Regions from separate parts of the Neorhizobium sp. DAR64862/K0K3 genome, predicted to be linked through region 1. Evidence: predicted binding sites of a transcription regulator. Region 1 holds the regulator's gene; each other region holds the start of a gene.
The links. Region 1 encodes LexA, which represses DNA repair genes until DNA is damaged. Its sites were predicted from a motif close to TGTTCNNNNTGTGTTCNG; they were not measured.
Positions count from the first base shown of each region.

Region 2: the regulator LexA is predicted to act here: its motif matches at 1,465-1,482, upstream of ACQY1L_RS16130 (helicase-related protein).
Region 3: the regulator LexA is predicted to act here: its motif matches at 4,030-4,047, upstream of ruvC (crossover junction endodeoxyribonuclease RuvC).

Region 1 covers NZ_CP191449.1:1,550,721-1,560,602, forward strand. Annotated here, with positions in the region: gene kdsA (3-deoxy-8-phosphooctulonate synthase) at 1-285, opposite strand, end outside; gene ACQY1L_RS07520 (VOC family protein) at 290-1,165, opposite strand; gene lexA (transcriptional repressor LexA) at 1,358-2,077, shown strand; gene ACQY1L_RS07530 (ComEC/Rec2 family competence protein) at 2,058-4,607, opposite strand; gene gltA (citrate synthase) at 4,901-6,190, shown strand; gene lpxB (lipid-A-disaccharide synthase) at 6,226-7,404, opposite strand; gene ACQY1L_RS07545 (LpxI family protein) at 7,404-8,291, opposite strand; gene lpxA (acyl-ACP--UDP-N-acetylglucosamine O-acyltransferase) at 8,291-9,106, opposite strand; gene fabZ (3-hydroxyacyl-ACP dehydratase FabZ) at 9,103-9,567, opposite strand; gene lpxD (UDP-3-O-(3-hydroxymyristoyl)glucosamine N-acyltransferase) at 9,557-9,882, opposite strand, start outside.
Region 2 covers NZ_CP191449.1:3,337,431-3,347,312, reverse strand. Annotated here, with positions in the region: gene ACQY1L_RS16130 (helicase-related protein) at 1-1,264, opposite strand, end outside; gene ACQY1L_RS16125 (DUF3309 family protein) at 1,640-1,795, shown strand; gene ACQY1L_RS16120 (glycine zipper domain-containing protein) at 1,836-2,090, shown strand; gene ACQY1L_RS16115 (beta-ketoacyl-ACP reductase) at 2,154-2,882, opposite strand; gene ACQY1L_RS16110 (acetyl-CoA C-acetyltransferase) at 2,964-4,145, opposite strand; gene phaR (polyhydroxyalkanoate synthesis repressor PhaR) at 4,376-4,978, shown strand; gene rpmF (50S ribosomal protein L32) at 5,070-5,255, opposite strand; gene ACQY1L_RS16095 (glutathione S-transferase family protein) at 5,424-6,071, opposite strand; gene ACQY1L_RS16090 (DUF1868 domain-containing protein) at 6,086-6,808, opposite strand; gene mtgA (monofunctional biosynthetic peptidoglycan transglycosylase) at 6,920-7,666, opposite strand; gene ACQY1L_RS16080 (polyprenyl synthetase family protein) at 7,798-8,712, shown strand; gene ACQY1L_RS16075 (LysE family translocator) at 8,762-9,403, shown strand; gene ACQY1L_RS16070 (OmpA family protein) at 9,429-9,882, opposite strand, start outside.
Region 3 covers NZ_CP191449.1:479,635-489,516, forward strand. Annotated here, with positions in the region: gene ACQY1L_RS02365 (MBL fold metallo-hydrolase) at 1-437, shown strand, start outside; gene ACQY1L_RS02370 (pyridoxamine 5'-phosphate oxidase family protein) at 471-983, opposite strand; gene ACQY1L_RS02375 (YebC/PmpR family DNA-binding transcriptional regulator) at 1,125-1,871, shown strand; gene ACQY1L_RS02380 (LLM class flavin-dependent oxidoreductase) at 1,929-2,939, opposite strand; gene ACQY1L_RS02385 (hypothetical protein) at 3,069-3,920, opposite strand; gene ruvC (crossover junction endodeoxyribonuclease RuvC) at 4,139-4,648, shown strand; gene ruvA (Holliday junction branch migration protein RuvA) at 4,830-5,447, shown strand; gene ACQY1L_RS02400 (hypothetical protein) at 5,505-5,666, shown strand; gene ruvB (Holliday junction branch migration DNA helicase RuvB) at 5,663-6,703, shown strand; gene ACQY1L_RS02410 (NUDIX hydrolase) at 6,735-7,223, shown strand; gene ACQY1L_RS02415 (DUF2945 domain-containing protein) at 7,279-7,500, shown strand; gene ACQY1L_RS02420 (hypothetical protein) at 7,493-7,918, shown strand; gene ACQY1L_RS02425 (NAD-dependent epimerase/dehydratase family protein) at 7,937-8,806, opposite strand; gene ACQY1L_RS02430 (glycosyltransferase) at 8,803-9,612, opposite strand; gene ACQY1L_RS02435 (NAD-dependent epimerase/dehydratase family protein) at 9,620-9,882, opposite strand, start outside.

The DNA.
Region 1 (9,882 bases):
GAATTCCGTCTTCAGATCGGCAAAGATCGCCATCGCGTTGTCCAAGCCGATGCCGCGCTTGCCGGAGATCGACGTGCGGTTGGCCTTGTCGAAGGAGGATTTGTAGACGAGGCCGATGCCGAGTTTCTTGCAGAGTTCGACAAGCGTGCCGGCGATCATGAAAGCATGATCACGGCTTTCCATCTGGCAGGGACCGGCAATCAGCGAGAGCTTTGCCGTGTTTGAGAAAACGACTTTCGAACTCCCCTCGCCCACGGACACTTCAGAATTGGCGGAGACTGTCATTTCACTATTCCTCGAAACCGAAAACCACACCTTGCCCCGGGGCTGCCGACACGATCACGCGGCCATCCCTGCGGATGAATGCGACGTCATTAGCAGCAAGGGTGATCTCTGTCACGGCGAGATCGGTGGTCTTGAAGATGATCCCGCGCGCAGCGAGGCGCGACGATAACAAGGGCTTCATCGAAGACCGGAACTCGTCGCTGAACGTGTCGTTGGATTGAATGCGGATGCCGGCATTGGCAGCTGCGATCCGCAGACCGTCTTTCCCTTGCTCGGGTTGCGTCTCGAACACGGTTTCGAAAAGCGGCAGAAACTCCAGCGGGTCATCTGCAGAAAAGACGATCTCTCGAAGGCCTGTAACGGCGTTTGCGTGCTCATCAAGACCACCGCGATCTGCCGGTAATGCGGCCATGCGCTGGCAGGAAAACAGCAAGATGTCATCGACCTCGGGAACTGCCGCGAACGCCAGACGGAATGAGACTTCGCTCTCCCCACCATCGGGCAACTGCATCGGGCGGGAGAATTGAAGCATCTCGCCCGCAGACATGTGCCCGTCCACAAAACGGCTATGATCGGCCGCTGCATCCTGCGTCCCGACGACCACCGCCGATAGACCTTCCCTTTTCCGCTGGCCGCGGAAGCGGATGTCGCGATCGGTGAACACGTTGCCTCGTTTTGCCGCAAGCGAGGCTTGCCGACGGTTCACAATGGCCAGCGGCTCGAGATACGAGCCATCCGCGAAGAATATGCAGGCATTGGCTGTGCCGAAAGGGTGAACACCTTCAGGTGCCACAGTAAAGCCGAGAGCGGTCAACCTCCCCCGCGCTGACGCCAGATCTGCAACGGGCAGAACCAAATGATCGACTGACTTGTTACCCACTTACACCCCCAAAGTCTTATTCCGCAGAACATTGGCTATCGCGGGAAACTCGGCAAGTGCTGCGCACGAACTGAATACGTGATCGAACGCTGAAATGAGACTATTCTTGAGCAAAAATTTGGGGCTTGCGGAACACAGATAGAACATATAGCGTCCGTTCTGCATTTGTTTCCAATTCTGAGGGTCCCGTCCATGCTGACACGCAAGCAACAGGAGTTACTTCTGTTCATCCACGAGCGGATGAAAGAATCAGGCGTGCCGCCGTCGTTTGACGAAATGAAGGACGCTCTCGACCTTGCATCGAAGTCCGGCATCCATAGGCTGATCACCGCGCTCGAGGAGCGTGGCTTTATTCGCCGTCTGCCGAACAGAGCACGCGCGCTCGAAGTGATCAAGCTGCCTGACGCCTATGTGGCGAACCTTCATCCGCGACGGGGTTTTTCTCCCAGTGTCATCGAGGGAAGCCTCGGCAAAACGCAACCGGTCGTCGCTCAGAAGCCGGCGCCGGTCATGGCGGACAATCCGTTCTCGACAAACATCCCGGTCATGGGTCGAATCGCTGCCGGCGTGCCGATCTCCGCGATCCAGAACAACACCCATGACATCGCCGTTCCGATCGAGATGCTGGGTTCCGGCGATCATTACGCGCTCGAAGTGAAGGGCGATTCGATGATCGATGCCGGCATCCTCGATGGTGATACCGTCATCATCAAGAATGCCAGCACCGCAAGTCCGGGCGATATCATCGTTGCCCTGGTCGATGAGGAAGAAGCGACCCTGAAGCGGTTCCGCCGCAAGGGTGCATCGATCGCGCTGGAAGCGGCGAACCCCGCTTACGAGACCCGCATCTTCCCGCCCGACCGGGTGAAGGTCCAGGGCAAGCTTGTCGGCCTTATTCGCCGCTATCATTAAGAACGCTGTTATCCCGGAGATGCGCGGCAACAGCCTCCGGGATGCCAAAGTCGAATTGTCGCGTTCGCCAGTCACAGAACCGGTGGACGGTCCACGGACGGCTTGAGGTCTGTGCGCTGTCTCGCATCGCCGCCGTAATCTTGATGTCTGGCGCTGTCGCGTTCGGAATAATGGTGATTTCCAGTGCGCCAGTCCGGCGCAACGTCCGCCCGCTGAGAAGCAAGGCGCCGGAGCGGCAAGTATCGAAGCGTGCGCCGGGCGAGACGATGATCCGACCGAAATCGCAGGCAAGACCGGTGTATCGGTTGTCTTCGACAGTGACGATCCGGATGTCCTGAGCAGTCTGCGCCGCGCACAGGATTTTCGGCAGACAGGCAAATCGTCCGGGCGTGAATGCTTGAAGAAAGCCCCTGACATATTCGATTTCCCGGCGCGTCAAATCCGGTCGCGAATGTGGTCTAGGTCGTCTGTCATCACTTTTCGCAAGGCTGGCACCTCGCGCTGGTTCCGAAGAGGCAAGAACCGGCAAGGCGAGCGGTTGTTCTCCGGTCTCAAGCACCAGCGCTCGCCGCCATTGATCGTAGATAAATCCCGGCGGCCGGGTTCGATTGAGGGTGATCTTGTCATCCTGGATCAGTCCCACTGACGCGCCGTCTTCGGATATGACGATATCAGGCCTCGGCGCCGAGCCTGAGCGGACCGCAAAGAGCAAAGCCACCGCCATGAACAGCGCGCCTGTCAGCCTCAGCGGCGTGCGCAGCAGCGTCAGAAGCAGAAAGCCTGCCGTCGCCAGCGGCAGGAAAAGCGGGTTCTGCCGGCCGATGGCAATATCGCCGCCCCATGCGGCAACGATCTCGGCAATGCGAATGACGATCCGCAGCCCCTCGCCCATGATGAACAGAAAGGGAGCATCCAGCCCGAACGGCATCAGCAACATGCCAACAAGCCCTGCCGGCATCACCACGAAGGAAATGATCGGCATGGCCGCGAGATTGGCCGCGAGGCCGTAGGTGGTCAGATGGTGGAAATGCTCGATCGAATAGATCGACGTCGAAGTACTGCCGATCAGCGACGTCACCACGATCCCGGCAATGAAATGGAACGTCGCCGCGACACCCGTTATCCACCGGTTGCTACCTTTTGTATCCTCCTTACCTTTCGCGAAATATCGCGTCCAGAGGGCGAACCCTGCCACCAGTGCCGCGGTTGCCGCAAACGACATCTGGAAACTCGGACCCAAAATCTCCGACGGCGAGATGGCGAGGATAATGATTGCCGAAAGGGCGACGTTGCGAAGGCTGATGGAGGGTCGATCGACGAGCACGGCGACCAGCATCACCGCCATCATGATATAGGCCCGCTCGGCGGAAACCCCGAACCCGGAAATCAGGTAATAGGCGGTCGCCATGACAAGCGCACCGAACGCGGCAAACTTCTTGATCGGATAGGCCTGCGCAAAGCCTGGAAACAGCGACAGGACGGAGCGGACGCCGACGAAGAAGATACCGGCTGCCAGCGCCATGTTCAGGCCTGAGATCGCGACGATATGGGCCAGCCCGGACAGACGAAGCGCCTCGGTCGTCTCACGGGAAATTGCACGGCGCTCGTCGGTCACGATTGCGGCAGCAAAAGCGCCCGCATCCCCCTTGACCGTATCGCGGATGCGATTGCCGATTGCGCTGCGAAGCGCAAAAAGCCCTCGCTGCATGTCCGACCATAACCCGGGTTGGTCATCGATCGCCGGTTGTACGCTAGGCGCGCCGTAAAAGAAGCCAACGGCCCCGATTTGATCGAAGTAGGAGGAGAAGGCGAAATCGTTCAATCCGGGAAGCGCCGGGCCAGAGGGTGGCGACAGACGGGCACGGCCGGAAACGCGCTCTCCGATGTCTGCAGGTTCGTGTTGGCTTCTGGCAAGAAGCGACACCCGCTGCGGGGGACGAGCGAGCGTGGGCTCAGATGTCTGCTCGATCCTCACGATATAGCGCCAGCGGCGCTGTGCATCCGCTTCGCGTCGTTCGACAATCCCGCTGATGGTCGTCGTGACGGGCGAATCGAGCACGACCGTCGAACACCGCCAGGTTTCGAGCGCTGCCAGCGCAGAACCGGAGAGAAGCATGCAGAGTACAAGGTTGGCACGAGACAGCGGATGCGCGCGATACCGTGTCAGCCCTGCGGTCACCATCGAGATCGCAAGCATGGTTGCGAGAATGAATGGCGATGGCGTCCAAGGAAGTGCGAACCAGATCGCAGCGCCGGCACCCAGCAAGACAGGCAGGAAGAGGAACCCATGACCGTGGGAAACCTCCTCGCTCAACGACGTGCACAGCCATTTGGAAACGGGCCGGTCTCTGACCACGTATACCCTGAAAACATCCTCGGAATGATGGTCGTTTCGACCATCATTCCGGACTTCCGCGGGCATTGTCTGCGATGCCGATTCGGGCATCCAGAGTGCGATTGCGTGGGGTGTCGAAGCAAGCATCACCGGCTTGCTGCTGGCTGCCTCAAAAATCGCTCCGCCATTCGCCATGATGAATTATCCCGCCGGCTCCGCTGCAGAGACGGTGATTGATAAACGCAACCTGCGCGTTTATATTCTCCTCGTCAACACATTCGCCAAGCTGCGGTTTTCCTTCACGTTACGGCCTCTTACACCATGAGGTTGGGCATCTTTTAAACGTGGCCTGCCTAAATTATTTTCGCGCTGCACAAAATGTCGCAGGAGCGCTTGGCATCACCTTTAGGATCATATAGCTAACTTGCGACGCTTAACTCTTATGGCGCTTTCTGGGCGCCATGCCGCCAACAGGTTGGAGGATCAGAATGACGGAACAAAGCGCAAATCTCGTACTTGGTGATAAGACAGTCGACCTCTCGGTGCGATCGGGCACCATTGGGCCGGATGTTATCGATATCGCAGCCCTGTACAAGCAAACCGGTGCCTTCACCTACGACCCCGGCTTCACGTCGACTGCATCCTGTGAATCCAAGATCACCTATATCGACGGCGACAAGGGTGTTCTCCTGCACCGCGGCTACCCGATCGAGCAGCTTGCTGAACAGGGTGACTTTCTGGAAACCTGCTATCTGCTTCTCTACGGAGAACTGCCGACGGCTGCCCAGAAGAAGGACTTCGATCATCGCGTAACCATGCACACCATGGTTCACGAGCAGATGAGCCGCTTCTTCACCGGCTTCCGCCGCGATGCGCATCCTATGGCCGTCATGTGCGGTTGCGTGGGCGCTCTCTCGGCCTTCTATCACGATTCCACCGACATCACCGATCCGCACCAGCGGATGGTTGCGTCGCTGCGCATGATCGCCAAGATGCCGACGCTCGCCGCCATGGCGTACAAGTACCATATCGGCCAGCCCTTCGTGTATCCGCAGAACGACCTGGATTACGCCTCCAACTTCCTGCGCATGTGCTTTGCCGTGCCGTGCGAAGAATACAAGGTCAACCCGGTCCTGTCGCGCGCCATGGATCGCATCTTCATCCTGCATGCGGATCACGAACAGAACGCGTCGACCTCGACGGTTCGCCTCGCAGGTTCCTCGGGTGCAAACCCGTTCGCCTGTATCGCTGCCGGCATTGCCTGCCTCTGGGGCCCCGCTCACGGCGGCGCCAACGAAGCAGCGCTCAACATGCTGACCGAGATCGGGACCGTCGACAAGATCCCGGAATACATCGCCCGTGCCAAGGACAAGAACGATCCGTTCCGTCTGATGGGCTTTGGTCACCGCGTCTACAAGAACTACGATCCGCGCGCCAAGATCATGCAGAAGACCACGCATGAAGTACTGGCAGAACTCGGTCACAAGGACGATCCGCTTCTGCAGGTCGCCATGGAACTCGAGAAGATTGCTCTGACGGACCCCTACTTCATCGAAAAGAAGCTGTACCCGAACATCGACTTCTATTCGGGCATTACGCTGAAGGCGATGGGCTTCCCCACGACGATGTTCACCGTTCTGTTCGCGCTTGCGCGTACCGTCGGCTGGATCGCCCAGTGGGCCGAAATGATCGAAGATCCGCAGCAGCGTATCGGTCGTCCGCGCCAGCTCTATACCGGCGAAGCGCAGCGTGACTATACGCCTGTTTCGAAGCGCTAGGCGCTGTAATAGGCTTTGCGAAAAGAAAAACCCGTTCAGCGATGAACGGGTTTTTTGTTGTCCAACAGTTCGAGTACCGCACCTGCTGCGGCCTCTCCAGGCGGAACAGGGACGTCCAGTCTCTGCCAGGCAAGTGCGAACCCGTCGAGCATCGCACGGCGCTCCGGCGTGTCGGCGGACAGACGTTCCGCCCAGCGGCTGAGGCTTCCGGGTCGCACGACCTCGTTGACATATTCGGGAACGACCGGGTAGTCGGCGATCAGGTTCGGAAGCGCGCCGGTCCAGATCTTGATGCGGCCGGCCAGAAGCTTGATCAGCCAGTCCGTCTTGTAAGCCGAGACAACAGGAACTGTCGCAAGCCCCAGTTCCAGGATAACCGTGCCGGAAGCGGCCAGCGCCACGTCCGCCTCTGCGAAGGCAGCCCATTTTCCGGCTGTATCCGTAGTAATCTCGACATGAACCGGCAGATCTGCGGCCATCTTCCGCACCAGTTCTTCCCGGCGCGGTACCGTCGGAAGCAGGAACCGGGTCTCACCATTGCGATCTGCGAACTCGCGCGCAGCCTCGCCGAACACGGGTAGGAGTGCCTTGATTTCGGCTGAACGGGAGCCCGGAAGCAAGAGGATCGTCTTCTTGTCGGCGGAGGTCTTGACCGGCCTCTCGGCGCGCGCAGCACGGACCCTCAGGAGATCCGCATCATTGGTCAGCCGGTGACCGACGAACACTGTCTGCGGACCCTCCAGCCTCCGCATCGCTTCCGGCTCGAACGGAAGGACGGCAAGAACGAGGTCGACATAGGAGAGCATCGCCTTGGCACGATATTCCTTCCAGGCCCAGACACTGGGGCAGACATAATCAACGATCGGCAGATCCGGCAGGGCCGCCCTCACCTTTCTTGCCACTCGGTGGGTAAAGTCAGGGCTGTCGACGATGACAAGCACATCGGGCTTTGCGGCGACGATCGCAGCCGCCGTCTGGTTGATGCGACGGATCAGGTTGGGAAGACGCGCGAGCACCTGGGTGATGCCCATGATCGACAATTCGGAGAAATCGAACAGCGACTGAAGGCCTTGGGCCGACAGTGCATCACCGCCCACCCCGATCAGTTCGACGGGACCGGCGTAGGACGCCTTCAGTGCCGCGATGAGGTCTGCCCCTAAGAGATCGCCCGACACTTCGCCGGCGATGATCGCAACCTTCAAACCTTGGTTCATCACAATCCTCTCGACGGAAGGGCCTGATCGATGCCGCAGACGAAAATGCCGTGGGCGTCAGCAGCTTTGATCAGCTTTGCTTCTTCCAGCACCAGCGCCCTGCCCGCTTCCACCGCGATCCCCGCCAGCCCGGCCGCGACGGCATGTTCGACGGTGGATGGCCCGATGGTGGGCAGGTCCGCGCGCATATCCTGGTGGAGCTTGCAGAGCTTGACGAGCACGCCCTTGCGACGCGTGGAGATACGTCCCTCGGCGCGCAGTTCGGCAACGCGCTGCATCATCCGGTCAGTTCCCTCGACACCTTCGAGTGCCACAACGCGGCCGCCGACGCTGACAGCGCCCTGGCCAATATCGAGATTGCCGAGCGCACTCGCAGCCTCGACACCGCGTTCGATATCGCGCAGATCGTCACCGCTTGGAGACACTTGGCCAAGCGGACCGACCTTCGCCAGCAGGCCCGGCGCGATGTCGTGGGCACCCAGAACTTCGCAACCCATGGCCTCGATCAACTTGATCACCATCTGCAGCACTGCGTCATCGCCGGCTGATAGCAGTGTGCGCACGACGGAGGGCAATTTGATCAGGGTCTTGAAGGTTGGATGAATGTCGCGCCATTCAGGGCGCCTTGCGACGCCGCCCGACATCACGACGCGACGGATGCCTCTTTCTCGAAAACTCTTCTCGATCCCTGAAAGATCGCCGACGCCGAGCGACACATGGTCGAACCCGTCAAAGCGATGATCCGCCTCATCCTTCAGCTGGATGATGAACGGATCTTCGCCTGCAACACGTGCGGCATCCGCCAGGTAGGCTGGCAAAAAGCCTTTACCGGCGATAATCGCCAGCCGGCCCTCTCGCGCTTGGCCAGGGGCGCCGGCCGCGACCATCAGCCCTTCCTGCGGAAAGGCGATGAGATCGCGCGGTCACTATCGGCTGTGATGAAATCGATGATTTCCATGGCCTCCGGGCAATCGGCAAACTCGTCGCGGATCGCTGCGGCATTGGCGCGAACATTTGCCTCGCCTTCGAAGATCTTCTTGAATGCGCGACGAACGATATGGATCGTTGCGCGATCAATGCCGGCGCGGGTCATGCCGACGACGTTCAGGCCACCCAGAAGACCGGGATTGCCGTTCAGCATGCCGAACGGAATGACGTCGTAGTTGACGGCGGAAAGTCCACCGATGAAGGCTTGCCGACCGATGCGGGTAAACTGGTGAACGGCGCAGCCACCGCCCAGGATCGCACGATCGGCGACCTGCACGTGACCAGCCAGCATCACGTTGTTGGACATGATGATATGGCTGCCGAGCTGGCAATCATGCGCGACGTGCGAATTTGCAAGGAAGAGGCAATTGTCACCGACGACCGTCTTGCCACCACCGCCCGTCGTACCGGTGTTCATCGTCACGCCTTCGCGCATCGTGCAGTTGTCGCCAATGGTCAGGCTCGAATCCTCACCAGCTTCGTGAAGGCTCTGCGACACACCACCGATGACCGCCATCGGGAAGATCCGACATCCCTTGCCGATCTCGGTTTTGCCACCGACTACCGCATGCGAGATGAGCTCGACATTGTCCTTCAGCACCACGCGCGGGCCGACATGGGAGAACGGTCCAACGACGACGTTCTCGCCAATCACGGCGCCATCCTCGACCACGGCCGAAGGGTGGATGCGCGCGCTGGCCGAGATCATGCTCATTCGCTTTCCTTGCGCATCATGGCGCCGATATCGGCTTCCGCAACCAGCTGACCATCGACCTTGGCGTCACAATGAAACTTCCAGATATTGCCGCGCTGCTTCTGCTTGACGACATGAAATTCCACGCGGTCACCCGGCACGACCGGCTTGCGGAAACGCGCGTTGTCGATCGTCATGAAGTAGACGAGATTGCCAGCCCCACCCTGCTTGCGCGCACAGATCGCGCCGGCAGTCTGTGCCATGCCCTCGACGAGAAGAACGCCCGGCATAATCGGCTGCTCGGGAAAATGACCGGTGAAATGGGGCTCGTTTGCCGTCACGTTCTTGATGCCAACAGCCGAGCTGTCGCCATCGATCTCGATGATCTTGTCGACCAGGAGAAACGGGTAGCGATGCGGCAGAAGGCGCATGATTTCCTGAATGTCGGCCGCGCCGAGCTCCGGCTTGGTCTCATCCGTCATTTTTCTTATCTCCTCGGCGTTTCGCCCGGTCATCGGAACGCGACATGATCTCCGCCATGTCTCTCAAAAAGTCTTTTATCGGCCGCGCCGGAATTCCGCCATAGGTCTGCCCGGCCGGGATATCGGCGACCACGCCGCTCATTGCTGCGATCTGCACGCCATCACCGATCGAGATGTGACCGTTAACGCCGCTCGCACCACCGATCATTACGCCATTGCCGATACGGGTCGATCCGGCAATGCCGACGCCAGACACGATACCGCAATGGCGACCGATGCGGACGTTATGGCCGACCTGAACCTGATTGTCGATCT
Region 2 (9,882 bases), 1.7 Mb from region 1:
TTTCTCCGTCGGTCCGGTCGGCGCGGCGAACCTGTTCTGCCATGAATTGCTCGTTCACCGTGCCGAAGCGCACAAGATCCGAGAAAAGAGTCGAAATGAGGTCTGCGTGTTGCGCAGGGGCAATCCGCCGATAGTCCGGCAGAGCGCAGGCCTCCCACAGTTTTTCGACCCGCTCCGGCGTTGTCGCCGTATCGCGGATTTCTGCGTAGCGCGAAAGATAGTCGAGCGCCTGGATATCGATTGCCGGAAGCGCGCGGGCAAGGCCTGCCACGGTCGGCGGTCGGTCGAGACTGGCACGCAAAGCGGCAAGCGAGGAATAGTCGACGCTTTTCGTGCGCCACTGCAGCACTTTCACCGGCTCGAAATGATGACCCTCGATCCGCTCGACCAGTTCGTCGTCGAAAGGCTGGACCTGTCCGGTCACGCCGAAGGTTCCGTCGCGCACATGGCGGCCGGCACGCCCGGCAATCTGCGCCAGTTCGGACGGATTAAGGTTGCGGAACTGATAGCCGTCGAACTTGCGATCCTGAGCGAAGGCAACGTGATCCACATCGAGATTGAGGCCCATGCCGATCGCATCGGTTGCGACCAGATATTCCACATCGCCTTCCTGATAGAGAGCGACCTGTGCATTGCGTGTCCGCGGGCTCAAGGCGCCAAGCACCACGGCCGCACCACCGCGCTGGCGGCGGATCAGTTCGGCGATCGCATAGACCTCTTCAGCGGAGAAGGCGACAATGGCGGAACGCTGCGGCAGGCGGGTGATCTTTTTCTGGCCGGCATAAAACAACTGCGACAGACGCGGCCGTTCGACCACGGTGATCCCGGGAAGCAGCCGTTCGAGGATCGGCCGCATGGTGCCGGCGCCCAGCAGCAACGTCTCCTCGCGTCCGCGAAGATGCAGGATGCGGTCGGTGAAGATGTGCCCGCGCTCGAGATCGCCGGCCAGCTGTACCTCGTCGATGGCGACGAAGGCGGCCTTTGTCTCGCGCGGCATCGCTTCGACGGTGCAGACGGAAAAGCGCGCCATATGCGGCGTTATCTTTTCCTCACCCGTGATCAGCGCGACATTGTGATAGCCCACCTTCTCCACGACACGCGTATAGACCTCGCGTGCAAGCAGGCGAAGGGGCAGACCGATGACGCCGGAACCGTGCGCAACCATGCGCTCGATGGCATAATGGGTCTTGCCGGTATTGGTGGGGCCTAGCACGGCCGTGACGCCGCGGCCGCTGAGAATCATGGGCTGAGAATGCAAAGCCAGTTCCTGCTTATCCGCCGATGCGATCCTCCACGGAAACGCAATCGCAGTATCAGATGGCCATGCTCGACGATAAACGCAAGCCGATATGTTGTCCTCGACAAGGCGAGACCACGATTTCCAGGATCAACATGCGTACGATACGCAAGCCAGTTTCGTTCGAACAAACGTGAACGAATCGGCGACGATTGCGGATTCCGGAGCGTTCCCGATCTGTTTCGAACATTACCCGGCTTTCCGACGCATGGCGAAAGTGTAACCCGTTAACCACACCCCACGGGCAAGCAAGTGGTGAGTGGAACAAAAGTTCCCATGCTACGTTTTCTCGGCAATCCCAACCGGACATGTCGAGCCGGTAGGTCAGCGGAGTACAAGCCTATGCTCGGAACCATCCTACTTATCGTACTGATTTTGCTTTTGATCGGCGCGCTGCCGAATTGGGGGCACAGCCGGAACTGGGGTTATGGTCCGTCCGGCGGTCTCGGCCTCGTTGTGCTGATCATCATCATCCTCCTGCTGATGGGCAGGATCTAAAAGCGGCGAAGCCGCACGTTACCAAGGGAAGGAAAGTGACATGAAAAAAGTTTTGCTCGTCGGCGCTCTCGTCGGAATGCTGGCATCCTGCACATCCACTGAAAAGGGCACTGCAATCGGTGCTGCTTCGGGCGCCGTTATCGGTGGCGCTGTGACCAACAGCTGGGGTGGCGCTGCAGTCGGCGCTGTCGGCGGCGGTCTGGTTGGCGCTGCTATCGGCGAATCGCAGAAGCGCAACGGTTACTGCGTCTATCGCGACCGTTATGGCCGTACATACGAAGCGCGTTGCCGCTAAGTCCTGCGTTTAGTCGCAGAATAGAAACCGGCGTCCCATGGGCGCCGGTTTTTTTGTATCCGCTTACCCGGCGAAATACTGACCGCCATTTGCGCTGAGCGTAGACCCGGTAATGAATCCGGCTTCTTCAGAGGCCAGAAACAGCACGCAGCGGGCGATTTCTTCCGGTTCGCCCAACCGTCCGACAGGTATCTGCGGGATGATCTTTTCATCCATCACCTTTTGCGGGATGGCACGCACCATGTCGGTTCCGATATAGCCGGGGCAGATCGCATTGACGGTGATGTTCTTCGAGGCCCCCTCTTGAGCCAGTGCCTTGGTGAAGCCGAGATCGCCAGCCTTGGCGGCAGAATAGTTCACCTGCCCCATCTGGCCCCTCTGGCCATTGATCGAGGAGATGTTGATGATGCGGCCGAAGCCGCGCTCGCGCATGCCGGGCCACACCGGATGGGTCATGTTGAACAGGCCGGAAAGGTTGGTATCAATGACCTCCTTCCACTGCTGCGGCGTGATCTTGTGAAACATGCCGTCGCGGGTGATGCCGGCATTGTTGACGAGGACGTCGACAGGCCCGAGCTGCGTTTCGACTTCAAAGATGCCCTTCACGCAGGCATCGTAATCCGACACGTCCCACTGGAACACCGGAATGCCCGTCGCCGCGTGAAACTCAGCGGCCTTTTCGGTATTGCCCGCAAAATTTGCGGCGACCGAATAGCCTGCCGCTTTCATGGCAGTGCTGATCGCAGCCCCGATGCCGCGCGTGCCTCCTGAAATCAACGCGATACGCGCCATGTAAACTTCCTTTCATACCGTCGCCGCCGTCAGCGTAACGGAGCTGCTCACGCCGATAACGTGGGCAGCTGCCACCCAGTGCTAGAGCGCTTCCAGACACATGGCGACGCCCATACCGCCCCCGATGCAGAGCGTCGCAAGCCCCTTTTTCGCGCCACGGCGCTTCATTTCGAACAGCAGCGTATTGAGAATTCGCGCACCCGACGCACCGATCGGGTGACCGATGGCGATCGCTCCGCCGTTGACGTTGACGAGCGACGGATCGAGGCCCAGATCCCGCGTGACCGCGCAGGACTGTGCGGCAAACGCCTCATTCGCTTCGATCAGATCCACATCGCCGATTTTCCAACCGGCTTTTTCCAGCGCGCGACGCGAAGCCGGGATGGGGCCGGTTCCCATGATCTGCGGATCGACGCCGGCGGTGGCCCAGGAGACGATGCGCGCGAGCGGCGCAATGCCACGACGACCGGCTTCTTCCTCCGTCATCAGCAACGCTGCGGCGGCGCCATCGTTAAGGCCGGATGCGTTGGCGGCAGTCACTGTGCCTTCCTTGTCGAAGGCCGGCCGAAGCGTCGCCATCCCCTCCAAAGTCGCACCGGCACGGATGTATTCGTCGTTCTCGACGCGAACATCGCCCTTTCGGGTTTGGATCAGGAACGGAACGATCTCGTCCCTGAAGCGGCCAGCAACCTGCGCTGCCTCCGCTTTGTTTTGCGAGGACACCGCGAACTGATCCTGTTCCTCGCGCGACAACTGCCACTGTCGGGCGATGTTTTCAGCGGTGATGCCCATGTGATAGCCGTAGAACGCGTCGGTCAGGCCATCCTTGATCATCGTATCGATCATCTTGAAATCACCCATCTTCACGCCGCCGCGCAGATGTGCGCAATGCGGGGCCATCGACATGGATTCCTGGCCTCCCGCGACGATGATTTTGGCGTCGCCGAGCGCGATCTGCTGCATGCCCAGTGCGACCGCACGAAGACCGGAACCGCAGAGCTGGTTGACGCCCCAGGCCGTCGCCTCCTGCGGCACCCCGGCCTTCATCGCCGCCTGGCGGGCGGGGTTCTGTCCCTCGCCGGCAGGCAGGACCTGCCCCATGATGACTTCGTCCACTTCCCCCGCCTCCACGCCACCGCGCGCCAGCACCTCCTTGATTACCGCGCCGCCAAGTTCGTGTGCGGGCACGTTTGCAAATGCGCCGTTGAAGGAGCCGACGGCCGTTCTTGCTGCGGCTGCGATAACGATGGATGGATTGGACATGATGTCTCCTCTTTCCGTTTCTTGGCACCGAGACTGGCAAAGCCTGAGCGCCCTGTCAAACGCCCGGTTTTCGCCCGAAACACCCGGTTTTTCATCGATTTGCTGCGCAGCATGGTGATCCATCGCGGCGCACAAATCGATTGTCAGTTGCGCCAATTTAAGCTTACATTCGAGGCGGGAGAAGATGCCAAGCACTAATAATCGCGCGAATGGCGAAGTGGAGGGAAATCATGGCAAAGACCGAAGGTGACGTGACGATCAAGAAATACGCTAACCGGCGTCTCTACAACACCGGAACAAGCACATACGTGACGCTCGAGGACTTGGCGAAAATGGTCAAGAAGGGCGAGGTATTTACGGTTCAGGATGCCAAGACGGGCGAGGACATCACGCACTCGGTTCTGACCCAGATCATTTTCGAGCAGGAGTCCAAGACGGGAAACACGCTTCTGCCGGTGTCCTTCTTGCGACAGCTGATTTCCTACTACGGCGACCAGATGCAGATGGTGGTGCCGACCTTCCTCGAACATTCGATGAAGACGTTTTCGGACCAGCAGGTGCAGATGCGCGAGCAGATGACCAGTGCGTTTGGCGACACGCCGATCGCCAAGAACCTGCACCTTCCGATGCAGATGATGGAAGAACAGGTGCGGCGCAATACGGACCTGTTCCGTCAGGCCATGCAGATGTTCACGCCCTTTGCCGGTGCCGCGACGCCGCCTCAGCACCAGTCCGCCCCACCATCGGGCAAGAAGGCGGAAGCCAAGGACATCGACGAACTGAAGGAGCAGCTCCGCGCGCTTCAGGGTCGTCTCGACAGCATGAGCACCTGAACGGCACCTGCTGCGGGAAGAAACGCGCCTTACCGAGCGCACAACAAAAAAGGCCGGCAAAGCCGGCCTTTCAAGCAATCATCAGAAAAGCTTATGCGCTTTCCTTCGGCGTCAGAACCTGACGGCCGCGGTACATACCGGTCTTGAGATCGATATGGTGCGGACGGCGCAGTTCGCCGGAGTTCTTGTCCTCGACAAATGTCGGGGTCTTGAGAGCGTCAGCAGAGCGGCGCATACCGCGCTTCGACGGGCTCGTTTTTCTTTTAGGTACAGCCATTTTCGTTACTCCACTTCGTGCAAAACAGGGATTTCCGGCCGGAACTGAGGCCGAACATTCCATGTCTCGATCTCGGAAATTTGGCGCGCTTATACATGCCAACCGGGTACTTGACCAGTCCCTGCAGGGATATTGGCGGGATTTTTTCGCAAACCACGCCGAAACACCTCAGGCCTCGTCTTCTTCGACGATTGCTGTCTCCTGAAGGGCCGCTTCCCGCCATGAAACCCAGGCCGGATGCGACGTCATTGCCTCCATATACGCAAGCGTGTCGGCGTCGTCTACCAGATCATAGACCGCAAAGCGATTGACGACCGGTGCGAACATCGCGTCCGCTGCGGTAAACTCGCCAAACAGGAACGGACCGCCGGATTTTGCCCGCAGTTCCCGCCAGATCGTGGAGATGCGCGCGACGTCTTCCATCACCCCATCGGCAAGCTCGATACGCCGCTTCGGCCGGCGAAAATTCATCGGGCAGGCATTGCGCAGCGCGCGAAAGCCCGAGAGCATCTCCATCGAGATGGAACGGGCGACGGCACGATCCGCAGAGGATGTCGGCCAGAGCCCGCTCTCCGGAAACAGCTCGGCTGCGTATTCGATGATCGACAGCGACTGCCAGACGCGCACGTCGCCATGATGCAGCACCGGCACCTGGGCATTGGGCGAGATCGTCTTGTAGCGTGGATTGCCTGCCGGATAATCGAACGGGATCAGCACTTCCTCGAAAGGAACGCCGGCAGCTGTGAGCGCAATCCACGGCCGGAAGGACCAGGACGAATAGTTCTTATTTGCAATATAGAGGACGAGTTTTTCCATCGGCGCGGTTTCCATCAGGTCTCGGAATCGAAAATCATCAGTTCGTGGAAATGGTTCATGTCCTCGAACGAGCAGAATGCCGGCGGACGCAATTGAAGCACCGGGGCCGCGCGCTGGATCTCAGCGGTCACCTCGTCGAGCATCAACTGCCAGGCCGGCAGCGCTGCATCCGACAGGCGCTCGATCACATAGGCAAAGGTAATGTGGAAGGCATAGTCGTCGTGATCCGGATGGCGATACCCGAGGAGCCGCGCCAGCGCATCGCGCCAGGCCTTCATCGCCCTGCGGTCATTCTCGGACTTCCCCTCGACCACAAGACCGGACGGCTTGGCGCTTTTCACGGCGACCTGGAACGGATCGAGCGTCGAGAAACCTTCAAGCCGCGCGGCCATGATTTCCGTCATATCCTCGATTGGCGTCTCGAGCGGCATATCGTCCGGCCAGAAGCGAGGCTTGCGGCGATGCTCGATAACACCCTGGAACAGCGTCATGTGCAGGCTGGTGATCGGCGTGAAGAGAAAACGCTCGGCTTCCGGCATCTCGAGATAGCGCGCACGTGCCGCGACAAGCAGCGCCTGCGTTGCCGATCCTTTTTCCAGATGGCAGACGATCGTGTTTCCGGGCTCGGGCAGAAAGCCGCCTCGCCGTGCGTAACGCGTTCCAAGCCGCGGCGGCGGTTTTGGATTGTGCGTCGCCGAGTATCTGAGGAGATCTTGCGAAATCAGTCTGGCATCCATCGGCGGTCCACTTTCTGCGTAAACGCACTCACAAAGCGTGCTCGATGCGCTCTTAAGCCAGCGTCGATACTGACAGATGACATGAGGGACGTTTAACGCTTAGTTTTGACGTCACCTATAAATGCATTTGATGTAATCGCTGGATGCGCGCGCGCGCCGTTCCACGACACCGGCCAGCCGCTGCATTCCGCGGCCGGGCTTGCTGGCGACCCGCGTGTGCGGATTGGGAAGTGCGACGGCAAGCAACGCGGCCTGCCGGGCACTGAGCTTGGCAGCTGGCACCTTGAAATGATACTGCGCGGCCGCTTCCGCACCATAGATGCCAGGTCCCCATTCTGCGACGTTGAGATAGATTTCCATCAACCGCCATTTCGGCCAAATGAAATCCTCAGCCAGCGCCAGCGGCAGTTCCAGCCCTTTACGGATGAAGGAGCGGCCGTTCCATAGAAACAGGTTTTTGGCCGTCTGCATCGGAATGGTGCTCGCGCCACGCGTTGCCTCGCCGTCCAGTGCATCCTGCACGACGCCGCGCATCTGGCGCCAGTCGACGCCGCCGTGGAAACAGAACTGGCCGTCCTCCGACATCATCACGGCCCGCACGAGATTGGGCGAGATGTCCTCGATATCAACCCACTGGCGGTCATACCCGCGCAGAAGAAACAGTTCCGACAGCATGAGGGTGGACACCGGCCGCGTGAATGGCAGCGCATAGACCGGGATGAGAAGATAGGGCAGCACCACCAGCGCAATGACGAACAGGATGACGCGCCGGAGCCACGTGGTGTTAGGCAGGCGAAACCGTCGTGCGGGCCTCACGGGTTCGTCTTCTTCGGCATGCTGTTCAGGTGCGATATCCAAGGTGCTTCTACCCGCCCGTTTAAAGTTTCATAGCCGGTGGCGCTTTCGAAGGCCAGTCCACCGGCTGAAACTTCGGCAATGCTGGTAAATCGACATTGCCTGTATCGTCGCCTCATGCCAAACAGCCCGGCATGAACACGACCGATCCTGCATTCGAAAGCCGGTTGAAAGACAGCGCAGTCGCCACCGAGGCGCTGCTTGTGTCGCTTCTTTCGGATCAAACGTTGCCCGACGAAGTCACGCGCCCGGCCCATCTGATGGCGGCGATGCGTCATGGTTCGCTGAATGGCGGAAAGCGCCTGCGACCGTTCCTGCTGCGCGAAAGCGCGCTTCTGCTTGGTGGGAACGAACAGGCCGCCAAGCGCATCGGTGCCGCACTCGAATGTCTGCACTGTTATTCGCTGATCCACGACGACCTGCCCGCCATGGACGACGACGACCTTCGCCGTGGTCAGCCGACGGTCCACAGGGCATTCGACGAGGCGACCGCGATCTTGGCCGGCGACAGCCTGCTGACCTACGCCTTCGACATCATCGCGGCACCGGAGACGGAACTTCCGGACAGGGCAAAGACGGAGCTTGTTCTGGCCCTTGCCCGCGCCGCCGGTTCCGGCGGCATGGTGGGTGGCCAGGCGCTCGATCTGGCTGCGGAGAAATCGGCACCGGACGAGGCAGGCATCACCACGCTGCAGGCGATGAAGACCGGTGCGCTGATCCGCTTCGCCTGCGAGGCAGGCGCCATCATCGCGGGCGCGGATCAGGAACATCGTCAGCGCCTCAGAAAATTCGGCCAGGTCATCGGGCTTGCTTTCCAGCTTGCCGACGATCTTCTCGACATCACCTCCGATGCCGAGACCATGGGCAAGGCGACCGGCAAGGACGCTGCCCGAGGCAAGGGCACGCTGGTTGCCATGCATGGCACAGGCTGGGCGGAAGAGAAGCTCGATGCGCTGACAGCCGAGGCTGTCGACCTGCTTGCGCCCTACGGCGAAAAGGCATTTATCCTGCAGCAGACGGCGCGCTTTATCGCCAGCCGCCAGAACTGACGAGACGGGACAACGGCAAGCCTCCCGGATCAGACCCGAGGAGTAAAGCATGCCGGATGTTTTCGCCTACCTGCCCTATATCTGGCCGGCCTATCTCGCCTATCTCATCGCCGTCCTCAGCCCCGGGCCTGCGAATTTCGCCATTATCGGGATGGCGATTTCGCATGGCCGTCGAAACGGGGTGATCCTGGCGCTCGGCGTCTTCTGCGGCTCGCTGACCTGGGCCTGCGCTGCAGCACTCGGGCTCGCCGCGGTCCTGCGCACCTACGCGATCGCGCTCGAGATCCTGAAAATTCTGGGCGGTCTCTATCTGATCTATCTGGCCTGGAAGGCATACCGCTCGGCGCGGACGCCGGATATCGAGACGGCATCGAGCGAGACCAGGACGTCATACACGGCAAGACAATTGTGGCTGCGGGGCTATGCCATCCACGTCACCAATCCGAAGGCGATCTTCGGCTGGCTGGCGATCATCTCGCTCGGCCTGCCCGCGGATGCACCACCTTCGGCGATCATGCTGATCGTCGGCATCTGCTCGACCTCGAGCCTGATCATCTTCACAGGATATGCGGTTCTGTTTTCGACCCGCCACGCGCTTCGCGGCTACAAGGCCGCGCGGCGCTGGATCGAAGGCACGATGGCGGTTTTCTACAGCATTGCCGGCGTGAAATTGCTGACGAGCCGGATCTGACCGGCTCGTCGACTTTCAAGACAACTCAGCCCTGTTCGATCGGCGCGATCGAGACTTCGACGCGGCGGTTCTGGGCGCGACCATCCGGCGAGGCGTTGGAAGCGACCGGCTGCGACGGGCCGTAGCCCATGGTCGAGACACGGCGCTGATCGACGCCGCGACCACCGAGATAGTTCGCGACCGAGACGGCACGGCGTTCCGAAAGCGCCTGGTTGTGCTGCAGGCTGCCGGTCGAATCCGTGTGACCGTTGACGTCGATATAGGTCTTGCCGAACTTGTTGAGCACGATCGCAACCGAATCGAGCGTGGCATAGAACGGCGGGATCACCTGGTCCTGATCGGTGGCAAAGGTGATGTTCGACGGCATGTTGAGAATGATGCGGTCGCCGTTGCGCGTCACCGAAACGCCGGTTCCCTGCAACTGCTGGCGCAGTTCGGCTTCCTGGCGGTCCATGTAATTGCCGATGGCGCCACCGGCG
Region 3 (9,882 bases), 1.1 Mb from region 1:
AGGCCGAGCATCGGGAGATGGTCGGGGATGTCTATATCCGCAATGTCGTCTCGGATATCCGCAACTGGGGCGGCGGGATCGAGCCGGACGGCAACTCGATCTTCATCTTCGAAGTCGCCGGTCTCTGCATCGGGCATCTCGGCCACCTGCATTTCGAACTCAACGAACAGCAGTACACGCAGATCGGTCGGCTTGATATTCTGATGGTGCCTGTTGATGGTGGTTTGACGATGGGGGCGGACAGCATGAGCCGCGTCGTTCAACGGCTGCGGTCGTCGCTGATCCTGCCGATGCACCGTTTCGGACCGCCGCTCGAGCGGTTCCTGTCGATGTTCGACGGCAAGTTCGAGATCGCCTACGCGCCGAGCGAGACGATCACCGTGTCGATGCGCAGCCTTCCGAAGAAGCCGACGATCATGGTGCCGCAAGGGCTGTGACAGGGGCTGTTCAAGCCCCTGTCGGTCTTTTGATCAGGCGTGACGCGTGAAGGTCAGGCGCTTGTTGACGCCGACTTCCGGCATCTTCTCGTCATTCAGGTTCGCCTTGGCGATTTCCCAGCCGAACTTGAGCGTGCTGTCGGTCGACGCCCAGATTTCCGCATCATCGACACGGAAGGCCAGCATGGTGAGATGGGGATCGGACTTACCGTGTTCGTACCAGGCAGCCGTCACGGCGCTCCAGTATTCATCGATCTTCGCCTCGTCCTTGCGGACTTCCAGGGTGCCCGAGAGGCAGGCGTGGTAATCGTGATCCTTGCCGACCACGTTGAAGTGGGCGCGGGAGGCTGTGCCGAGCGCCTTCACCAGATCCGTATCGGTCCTGGTATAGAACCAGATCGTGTTGGTCTCGGAATCGACATTCGGCGCCATCGGCTGGAAGTGCATGTGCGCACCTTCGATGCCGAGCATGCCCGCATGGATTCCGTTGATTTCGTCCCACATCTGACGTTCGGGGGCTTCGCGTGCTTCGGTAAGGCTCGCCATCTATAATTCTCCTTCTTTGTCGTGCGGTTGAAGAACGGAGGCGGGGCGGGGTTTGTTCCTCATCCGAAAGGCTCTTGAACGGCCTCCGCTTCGAAACTATAAGGCGGCACAATTCCAGATAATGATGCAGACAGGGGTGCCATGGCTGGCCATTCACAGTTCAAGAACATCATGCACCGCAAGGGCAAGCAGGACGGTATCCGTTCCAAGATGTTCTCCAAGCTTGCACGCGAAATCACCGTTGCGGCAAAATCCGGTCTACCCGACCCGGATATGAACGCGGCACTGCGCCTTGCCGTTCAAAACGCCAAGGCTCAGTCGATGCCGAAGGACAATATCGACCGGGCCATCAAGAAGGCTTCGGGCGCCGACGCCGAGAACTACGACGCGGTGCGTTACGAGGGCTACGGTCCCGGCGGCACAGCCGTGATCGTCGAAGCGCTGACCGATAACCGCAATCGTACCGCCTCCAACGTTCGCTCGATCTTTACCAAGGCCGGCGGCGCTCTTGGCGAAACCGGTTCGGTGTCCTTCTCCTTCGACCATGTCGGCGAGATCACCTACAAGGCGTCGGTCGGCGATGCGGATACGGTCATGGAAGCTGCGATCGAAGCGGGTGCCGACGATGTGATTTCCGACGAGGAAGGCCACACGATCATCTGCGGGTTTGAGGCGCTCGGTGAAGTCTCCAAGGCGCTCGACGCCACGCTCGGTGGTGCCGAGACCGTCAAGTCGATCTGGAAGCCGCAGAACACGATCGAAGTCGACGAGGAACGCGCGCTGTCGCTGATGAAGCTGATCGGCAATCTCGAAGACGACGACGACGTGCAGAACGTCTATTCGAACTTCGAAGTCTCGGATGAGGTCATGGCCAAGTTGTCGGCCTGATCGCCTCTCTAGTCCTGAAATGAAGCGGGCCGGTCGTTGAGACCGGCCCGTATTCGTTTACGCGGCTCGCTGCAGCTGGCTATCCATCAGCGACAGCTGCGAAAACAATTCCACCGAGCGGAGACGCTTGTCGATATCGTGGATCGGCATCGAGATGATGAGCTCGTCGGCCTGGGTTTCGGCCAGGAACTCACCAAGCTTGCGTTCGATGGTTCGTGGCGAGCCGACCGCTGCGTAGCGCAGCGTGTGCTCCACATTCATCTTCTCCATCGGCGTCCAGAAGCCGTCCATCGTATCGAGCGGTTTCGGGAAAAGGCCGCGGACGTTCTTGCGCAGGTTGACAAACTGCTGCTGCGACGAGGTGAAGAGCCTGTTTGCTTCCTCATCCGTATCTGCTGCCACACCCATGACACCGGCCATCACATACGGTTTGTCGAGATCCGCCGAGGGCTGGAAGCGATCGCGGTAGATGGCGATCGCGTCGAGCAGCATATCTGGCGCAAAGTGCGAGGCAAACGCGTAGGGGAGACCCAAAGCGGCCGCCACGTGGGCGCTGTAGGTCGAGGAGCCGAGAAGCCAGATCGGCACATTCGCCTCGGTTCCCGGCACGGCAAGGATTGCCTGGTTCGGGACGGGCGTACCAAGCAGATGCTTGAGCTCGACGATATCCTGCGGAAAGTTTTCTGCGCCGGCATCGAGATTGCGTCTCAGCGCATTTGCCGTGCGCATGTCGGTTCCGGGCGCTCGGCCGAGGCCGAGATCGACGCGGCCGGGGAGCAGCGCTTCCAGCGTGCCGAACTGTTCGGCGATCACAAGAGGAGAATGGTTTGGCAGCATGATGCCGCCGGAGCCAACCCGGATGGTCTTGGTCGCGGCGCCGACATGGGCGATGACGAGCGCGGTAGCCGCGCTGGCAATGCCCGGCATGCCATGGTGTTCGGCAAGCCAGAGGCGGTTATAGCCATGCTGTTCGGCCTTGATCGCCAGCCTGCGGGACTGGTCGAGAGCCTGGCTGACGGAATACCCTTCGCCGATCAGCGAAAGGTCGAGAATGGAAAACGGGATCATCGGCATATCCTGAAATGGATAGGAAAACGTGTTCTCCCTATCTAGGCAGCCGGTCTTGCAAATACGACCCCGCCGGCGATGAAAGTCGCTAGGCGGGGTCGGTGGAGGTCCGACAGTGAGGTCTCTGCCTCAGGTCTTGATCAGGCGCAGGAAGGGCTTGCGACCTCCCGACGACGGCGGCGATCCTTCAGGCGGAAAGACTGGCGGCGCCGGCAAAATTGTCACGTCGGAGTAGCGTGCGGCAGCGCGATCGATCTCGCCGATGCTGCGGTTCAGGCTGTCGAGAACAAGCGGCGTGGTCAGGATTTCGGGGGCCTGGGCATCCTTTGCCTTGGCCATTTCGTCGAGTTCGCCACGGATAGCCTCGGCCTCGGCCGCCTGAGCATCGGCGGATTCGGTCAGTTCCTCGACATTCTGGGCCAATGCATCGACGTAAAGGCCGATCGCACGCAGTTCGCGCTCGATCTCTTCGGTCTTGGCGCGGATTGCGCTCATGCCTGTAGCACTGGACGTGCCGGCCGACAGTTCCATCGTCTCGATCAGCTTCAACGCGGCAGCAACCGCTTCGCGCGGTCGGCGCATGTCGAGCTTGGTGTTGTGGGCGATCGTGCCGACATGACGGGTGATTGCCTGACGCTGCTTGGCGCTTCTCTCATGCGCGCTGGTCTTTGACTTAGCGCGGGTAATTCTGTCTGCCTGATCCTGGCGGGCCTGAGCCTGGCTGCGCAGGATGGCGGCCATGGCTTCGGTGTCGGCCCGCATCGTCTCGACACTCGAAGCGACGGTGCCGATGGTCCGGTCGATTGTTGCGAGGCCACGATTGAAATCGCGGCGCATGCCCTCGAAACGCAGGGGCATGGGTTCATCAAGTGTGGTGCGGATATCACCGCTTGCAAAGCGGCGCAGACCGCCGTCCAGGATGTCGGCGGTTCTGCGAAGATCGCGCAGCTCGGTCTCATTCCGATCATAGTCCCGTATCATTCGGGCGCCTCCTCGTGATTCTTAAGAAACCCTTTGTGACGAACCAACGCCATTAGGAAAAGGTTGTTGCGGTTGGATCACCACTTCTGCCCAAAACGATGCGGTTATGGTTAACAAAATATGAACGCTTCCGACGGCTTCGGTCCGCATGTTGGCCTGCAGAGTCACTCCGCGTTTCGGCCTTGGCGCAGAATTCCCGGCGTGACACAACAGTTGCCATGATAAAACCGATTCGCATCATCGGCATCGATCCGGGGCTTCGCCGCACAGGGTGGGGTGTTATCGAGACACTGGGAAACTCGTTGCGCTTTGTGGCATCGGGGACGGTCGTGTCCGACGGTGACATCGACCTCGCCTCGCGCCTCTGCCAGCTGCACGATGGTCTGGCCGAAGTTGTGCATACCTACACGCCAGACGAGGCGGCGGTCGAGCAGACGTTCGTCAACAAGGATGCGGTGGCGACGCTGAAGCTTGGTCAGGCGCGTGGCGTCGTGATGCTGGTGCCGGCGCGTGCCGGGTTGCCTGTTTCGGAATATGCGCCAAACGCGGTCAAGAAAGCGGTCATCGGCGTTGGCCACGGCGAGAAGCAGCAGATCCACATGATGGTGAAGATTCTGATGCCGAAGGCGGAGTTCAAGGGTAATGATGCCGCCGACGCGCTGGCGATCGCCATCTGCCACGCCCATAACCGCGTTGCAAACCGCATGCGCCAAGCTTTGGCCGGCTGACGCATCAGCCTCCTCTGTTCTTGACTTGTTCTGACGCCCTCAGTAGGTATTTCGGCAGAGGCCGTACGCTCGCATCGGCTTCTGACGCGCGATGCAGCGCGCTATCGTGCCTGTTTCCCGATGCTCGGCATCATGATTTCCGGAACCCATTCTCCTTCATCCTCAGCGGCGGACCTAAGACATGATCGGCAAGCTCAAAGGCACTATCGACGAGATCGGCGAGGACTACGCGCTCGTTGACGTGCACGGCGTCTGCTACGAAGCCTTCTGTTCGGCCCGCACGCTGGCCCGCCTCAATGTGGGCGAAGCGGCGGTGCTGTTTATCGAGACCTATGTGCGCGAGGACCAGCTGAAACTGTTCGGCTTCCTGTCGGCACTGGAGCGCGAGTGGTTCAACCTCCTGCAGAGCGTGCAGGGCGTCGGCGCCAAGGTGGCGCTGGCCTTGCTCTCAACGCTGACACCGGGCGAACTGGCCAATGCGATTGCGCTGCAGGACAAGACTGCAGTGTCGCGGGCGCCCGGTGTCGGCCCCAAGGTCGCCGTCCGCATTGTCACAGAACTCAAGAACAAGGCGCCCGCCTTTGCCGGCGAGGCATCCGCAAATATCGGCTTCAAGCAGGAACTGGGCGAGGGCGTGGCGTCTGCGCCCGTCAGCGATGCGGTCTCGGCGCTCACCAATCTTGGCTATTCTCGCGATCAGGCGGCCAATGCCGTCGCCGCTGCTTTGAAGGCAGCCGGTGAGGATGCCGACAGCGCCAAGCTGATCCGGCTGGGTCTGAAGGAACTGGCGAGGTCGTGATATCCGGGGTAAGCACTGGGATATCGGTAGGGCCAGACAATTGCGAGAAGTAACAGATTGGGTGCGTTCACGACCATGGCCCTTGAAGGTCAGATCACGATAGCGATCGAGGATCGCGACGTGCCGAGAGTTGCCGCGCCGCTTGGCTGGTTCGACTGCTCCATGACATCAGACACAATGGCCGCATCCTGCGCGCCCGAGATGGAAATTCTTGCATGACCGACGAAAACCGCCTCATCTCGCCGGAAAAACGGGGCGAAGATTTCGATACGGCGCTGCGCCCGCAGTCGCTCGACGAGTTTACCGGGCAGGCAGAGGCTCGCGCCAACCTCAAGATCTTCATCGAGGCCGCCAAGAACCGGGGTGAGGCGCTGGATCACGTGCTGTTCGTCGGCCCGCCGGGTCTCGGCAAGACCACGCTTGCGCAGATCATGGCCAAGGAACTGGGCGTGAATTTCCGCTCGACCTCCGGTCCTGTCATTGCCAAGGCCGGTGATCTGGCGGCGCTTCTGACCAATCTCGAAGACCGCGACGTGCTGTTCATCGATGAAATCCACCGTCTCAACCCGGCGGTCGAGGAAATCCTCTATCCGGCGATGGAGGATTTCCAGCTCGATCTGATCATCGGCGAAGGGCCATCGGCACGTTCGGTGAAGATCGACCTGTCGAAATTCACGCTGGTTGCTGCCACCACCCGTATCGGGCTGTTGACCACGCCGCTGCGCGACCGGTTCGGGATTCCCGTGCGGTTGTCGTTCTACACGGTCGAGGAACTGGAAGGTATCGTCCGGCGTGGTGCGCGCCTGATGAACCTGCCGATGACCGATGGCGGTGCGCGCGAGATCGCACGGCGCGCCCGTGGCACGCCGCGTATTGCCGGACGGCTGTTGCGCCGTGTGCGTGATTTCGCCGAAGTCGCGCGTGCGGAAGCCGTGACCAAGGAGATCGCCGACGAGGCGCTGATCCGCCTCAATGTCGACCACGCCGGTTTCGACCAGCTCGACAAGCGGTATCTCAACATGATCGCCGTCAACTTCGGCGGCGGGCCCGTGGGTATCGAGACGATTGCGGCGGGGCTTTCCGAGCCGCGCGACGCGATTGAGGATATTATCGAGCCCTACATGATCCAGCAGGGCTTTATCCAGCGCACGCCGCGGGGACGGGTGCTGACGGCAGTCGCCTGGAAGCATCTCGGCCTGCAGCCGCCCAAGGATATGGAAGCGGCCCAGTTCAGGATCAGTTTCGACGATGAGTAAAGGCGACGAACCCCAGGATTTGCGCATCCGGATGAAGTTCAAGCCGAAGCGCATTTTTCAGATGCGCATCGCGGGGCTTGGTTTTCGCGACGGCCATGTGCTGGTGCACCGCGCCGTGCATGAGACGTTCTGGACCTTTCCCGGCGGACGCGCGGAAGTGGGCGAAACCTCCGAGGAAACCCTGAAACGCGAGATGGTCGAGGAACTCGGGGCGGAGGTGAAAGTCGGACGGCTGCTGTGGGCGGTCGAGAACTTCTTCCGCTATGAAGAGCGCGACTGGCACGAACTCGGCTTCTACTATCTGATGGAGCTGCCGGAGAGTTTCCCGTTTCACCCGACCGAGATCGTCCACCGGATCGTCGACACGCACGAACTCGAGTTCAAGTGGGTCAAGGCGACGAGGGACTCGCTGAAGGCGCTGGATATCCCGCCGTATTTCATCGCGGAGGAAATCGAAGATCTGCCTGCGAGCCCGAAACACGTGGTCTGGCGCGATGGCGATCTCGATCTGAAAGACTGATGTTGGAACATCCTTTGCTCCCTTGAGTTTTTTCAGGAGTAGAAGGAGATGATCCATGCAGAAGATCAGCGTCGGAAACGAAGTCGAATGGAAATGGGGAAAGTCGAAGGCCGAAGGTAAGGTCGCCGAGAAGTTCACCAAGGATGTCGAGCGCAAGATCAAGGGCAAGACGATCAAGCGCAAGGCGGATGCCGACAAGCCCGCCTTCCTCGTCAAGCAGGAAGACGGCGACAAGGTTTTGAAAAGCCAATCGGAGCTGAAGAAGACCGATGGCTGAAAGATCTTCGCACGACCATCAGCACGAGCAGTCTAAGACTCGCGCGCGCAGCCCGTCCAAACCATCGCAGCTTGACCACAAGCCGCCGGCCGACGTTGCGGCTGCGGCCGAGAAGGGCTTGAAGCTGCGCGCCGAATACCGCCGCGGCGGCACGACGGTCGGGATAGCACGCGCTCGCGATCTTCAGCATCGCAAGCATCTGTCGGAACAGACGGTGAAGCGGATGGTGAGCTACTTCAAGCGTCACAATGTCGACAAGCGCTCCGACAATTTCGGCGACGACGGCAACCCATCTGCTGGTTACATTGCCTGGCTTCTGTGGGGCGGCGACGCCGGCCAGAAGTGGGCTGAAGAGCACATGAAGCAGATCGACAAGACGAAGCAAGAGGCCAAGACGCAACGCGCCTCGTCCCACTAGGTCGCAGCGTGGATGAGATCAGGAGGAGGCGAGGCGGCGGATTGTTTGTGCAAGCAACGGTTTGCCACCGCCCCTCCAGCCAAGCGCCTCGATCTTTGCCGTCGGCATGACGCGCACTCGCGACAGATCAGCCTTCTCGGGCAAGCGGCGGCCATTGTCGACGTGACTGAGGATCTCGCTTCGATCGGTGAGTATGCCTGACACGTTGAAACTTTCGCCGGCGATCCTGGAGGCTTCGGCTTCCAGCATCAGACGAACGGCGGAGCCGACATCGCTGCCGTGTACTTCCGTTCCCGCACGCGGTTCGATGACGCCGCCGGAACGGTAGGTTTCAAACATCTGATCCCATTTGTTGGGTCTCAGATCTCCGTAGACACCAGTCAACCGCAGGCTTGCGGCCGAAAAGTCCGGGTCGCAAAGTCCGGCGATTGCCAATTCGCCTTTATGCTTGATTTCGCCGTAGAGACTTGTCGGTGAAAGATCCGTGTCTTCGGTCAGCGGCAACCCGTCAGACAGGCCGTCATAGACGGCGCGGCTGGAGATGAGGACGGCGCGACGGAGACTGGCTCGTTTGGCAGTCTCGAACAGTTTGATCGTGCCATTGAGGTTCATGCGGGCAAACCGCGTGGGATCGTCGCCTTCGCCGCCCCGGTATTTCCCCGCGACGTGGTCGAAGGCGGCGTGGACGAAGAGATTGACGCCGGTGAAGACATCACTCTGGTCGAGATCGGGATCGAGCGAGAGGGGGACGAATTCGACGGGTTTCGAGAACAGGTCGGATTGCGGCCGTGTCCGGCCGCCGACGGTGACCGAGTAGCTGGCGTCCAGCAGCGCTTCGACGATATAGCGGCCAACGAGCCCGGTCCCGCCCGAGACGAGGACTTTCATGCGAGGCGCGCTGGATTGGGCAGAGCGGTGATGTCGGGCAGGCGCCCTTCGTAGAAGTCCCACCAAAGATCGATCAGAGGTCTCAACTGCTGCGCCTTCGGGTGATCCTTCTCCCAGGGCTTTTCATACTGGTAGTGGAGGATGCCGATGCTTTCCCAGTTCCAGAGATCGGGCATTGCGAACCACACATATTGCAGCATGTTCATGGTCACCGGCAGGCCGTGCCAGTCCGGAAAGAAGTGTTCCAGAAACGTCTGGTCGGTGCGCCGCCAGAAGGCGTCGGGAACGTCCAGCGCCGCCATCATACCGTCGAAGGTCTCCAGCGATGGCGTGGCCACAAACACGCCGGAGTTCATCCGATGGAAGTCGGCCATGCTCTCGTAGACGTTCGGTGCCGCGGAAAACTCCGGATAGGCGAACAGCTTGTCGATGTTCTTCAGCACCAGCGCGTCGGCATCGATGAAAACTGTTGTGTCGTAGTCGGTCAGTTGCCACAGGCGCAGCTTGCAGAAGTTGTCGAGCGGCGTGTGGAACTCCGGCTTGTTGCCTTTGGTAAAGGGCGCCGCCCCATGCAGGTTTTTTCGGGCGTGGCGTTCGTTGAACCCGTCGGACAGGGGAAGGTGGGCGACTTCCACCAGTCGGCAGCCCAAGGCTTCGAGGGGCACAAGGTCGGAAGCTGAGACCGCAGCGGTATGCAGCACGACGATATCAGCCGTGGTCCCGGTCAAGCTGATTGACCGGGCCAGCGCTGTCGCGCCCATCGCGTAATCGGAATTGGTGACGAGGGTGACGAAGGCGTTTTTCATTGCGCCATCACGAGACGGATTTCAGCCGCATGCCTTCCGGATCGTGCTCCACTTTGGCGGCGATATCGCGCGTCCAGGCGGAAACGGCGGGGACACGGCTGCGATCGACGCGGTAGGCATATTTCTTCGCGACATCAACGATCTCGGCGAGCAGTCCTTCGCCGAGCGTGGTCGGCTGCAGGCCGAGGCTCAGGAACTTGTCGTTCTTCACGACGAGATCGTTTTCAGGGGCTTCCTTGCGCGGGTTGGGCAGCCAGGCAATCTGGGCGC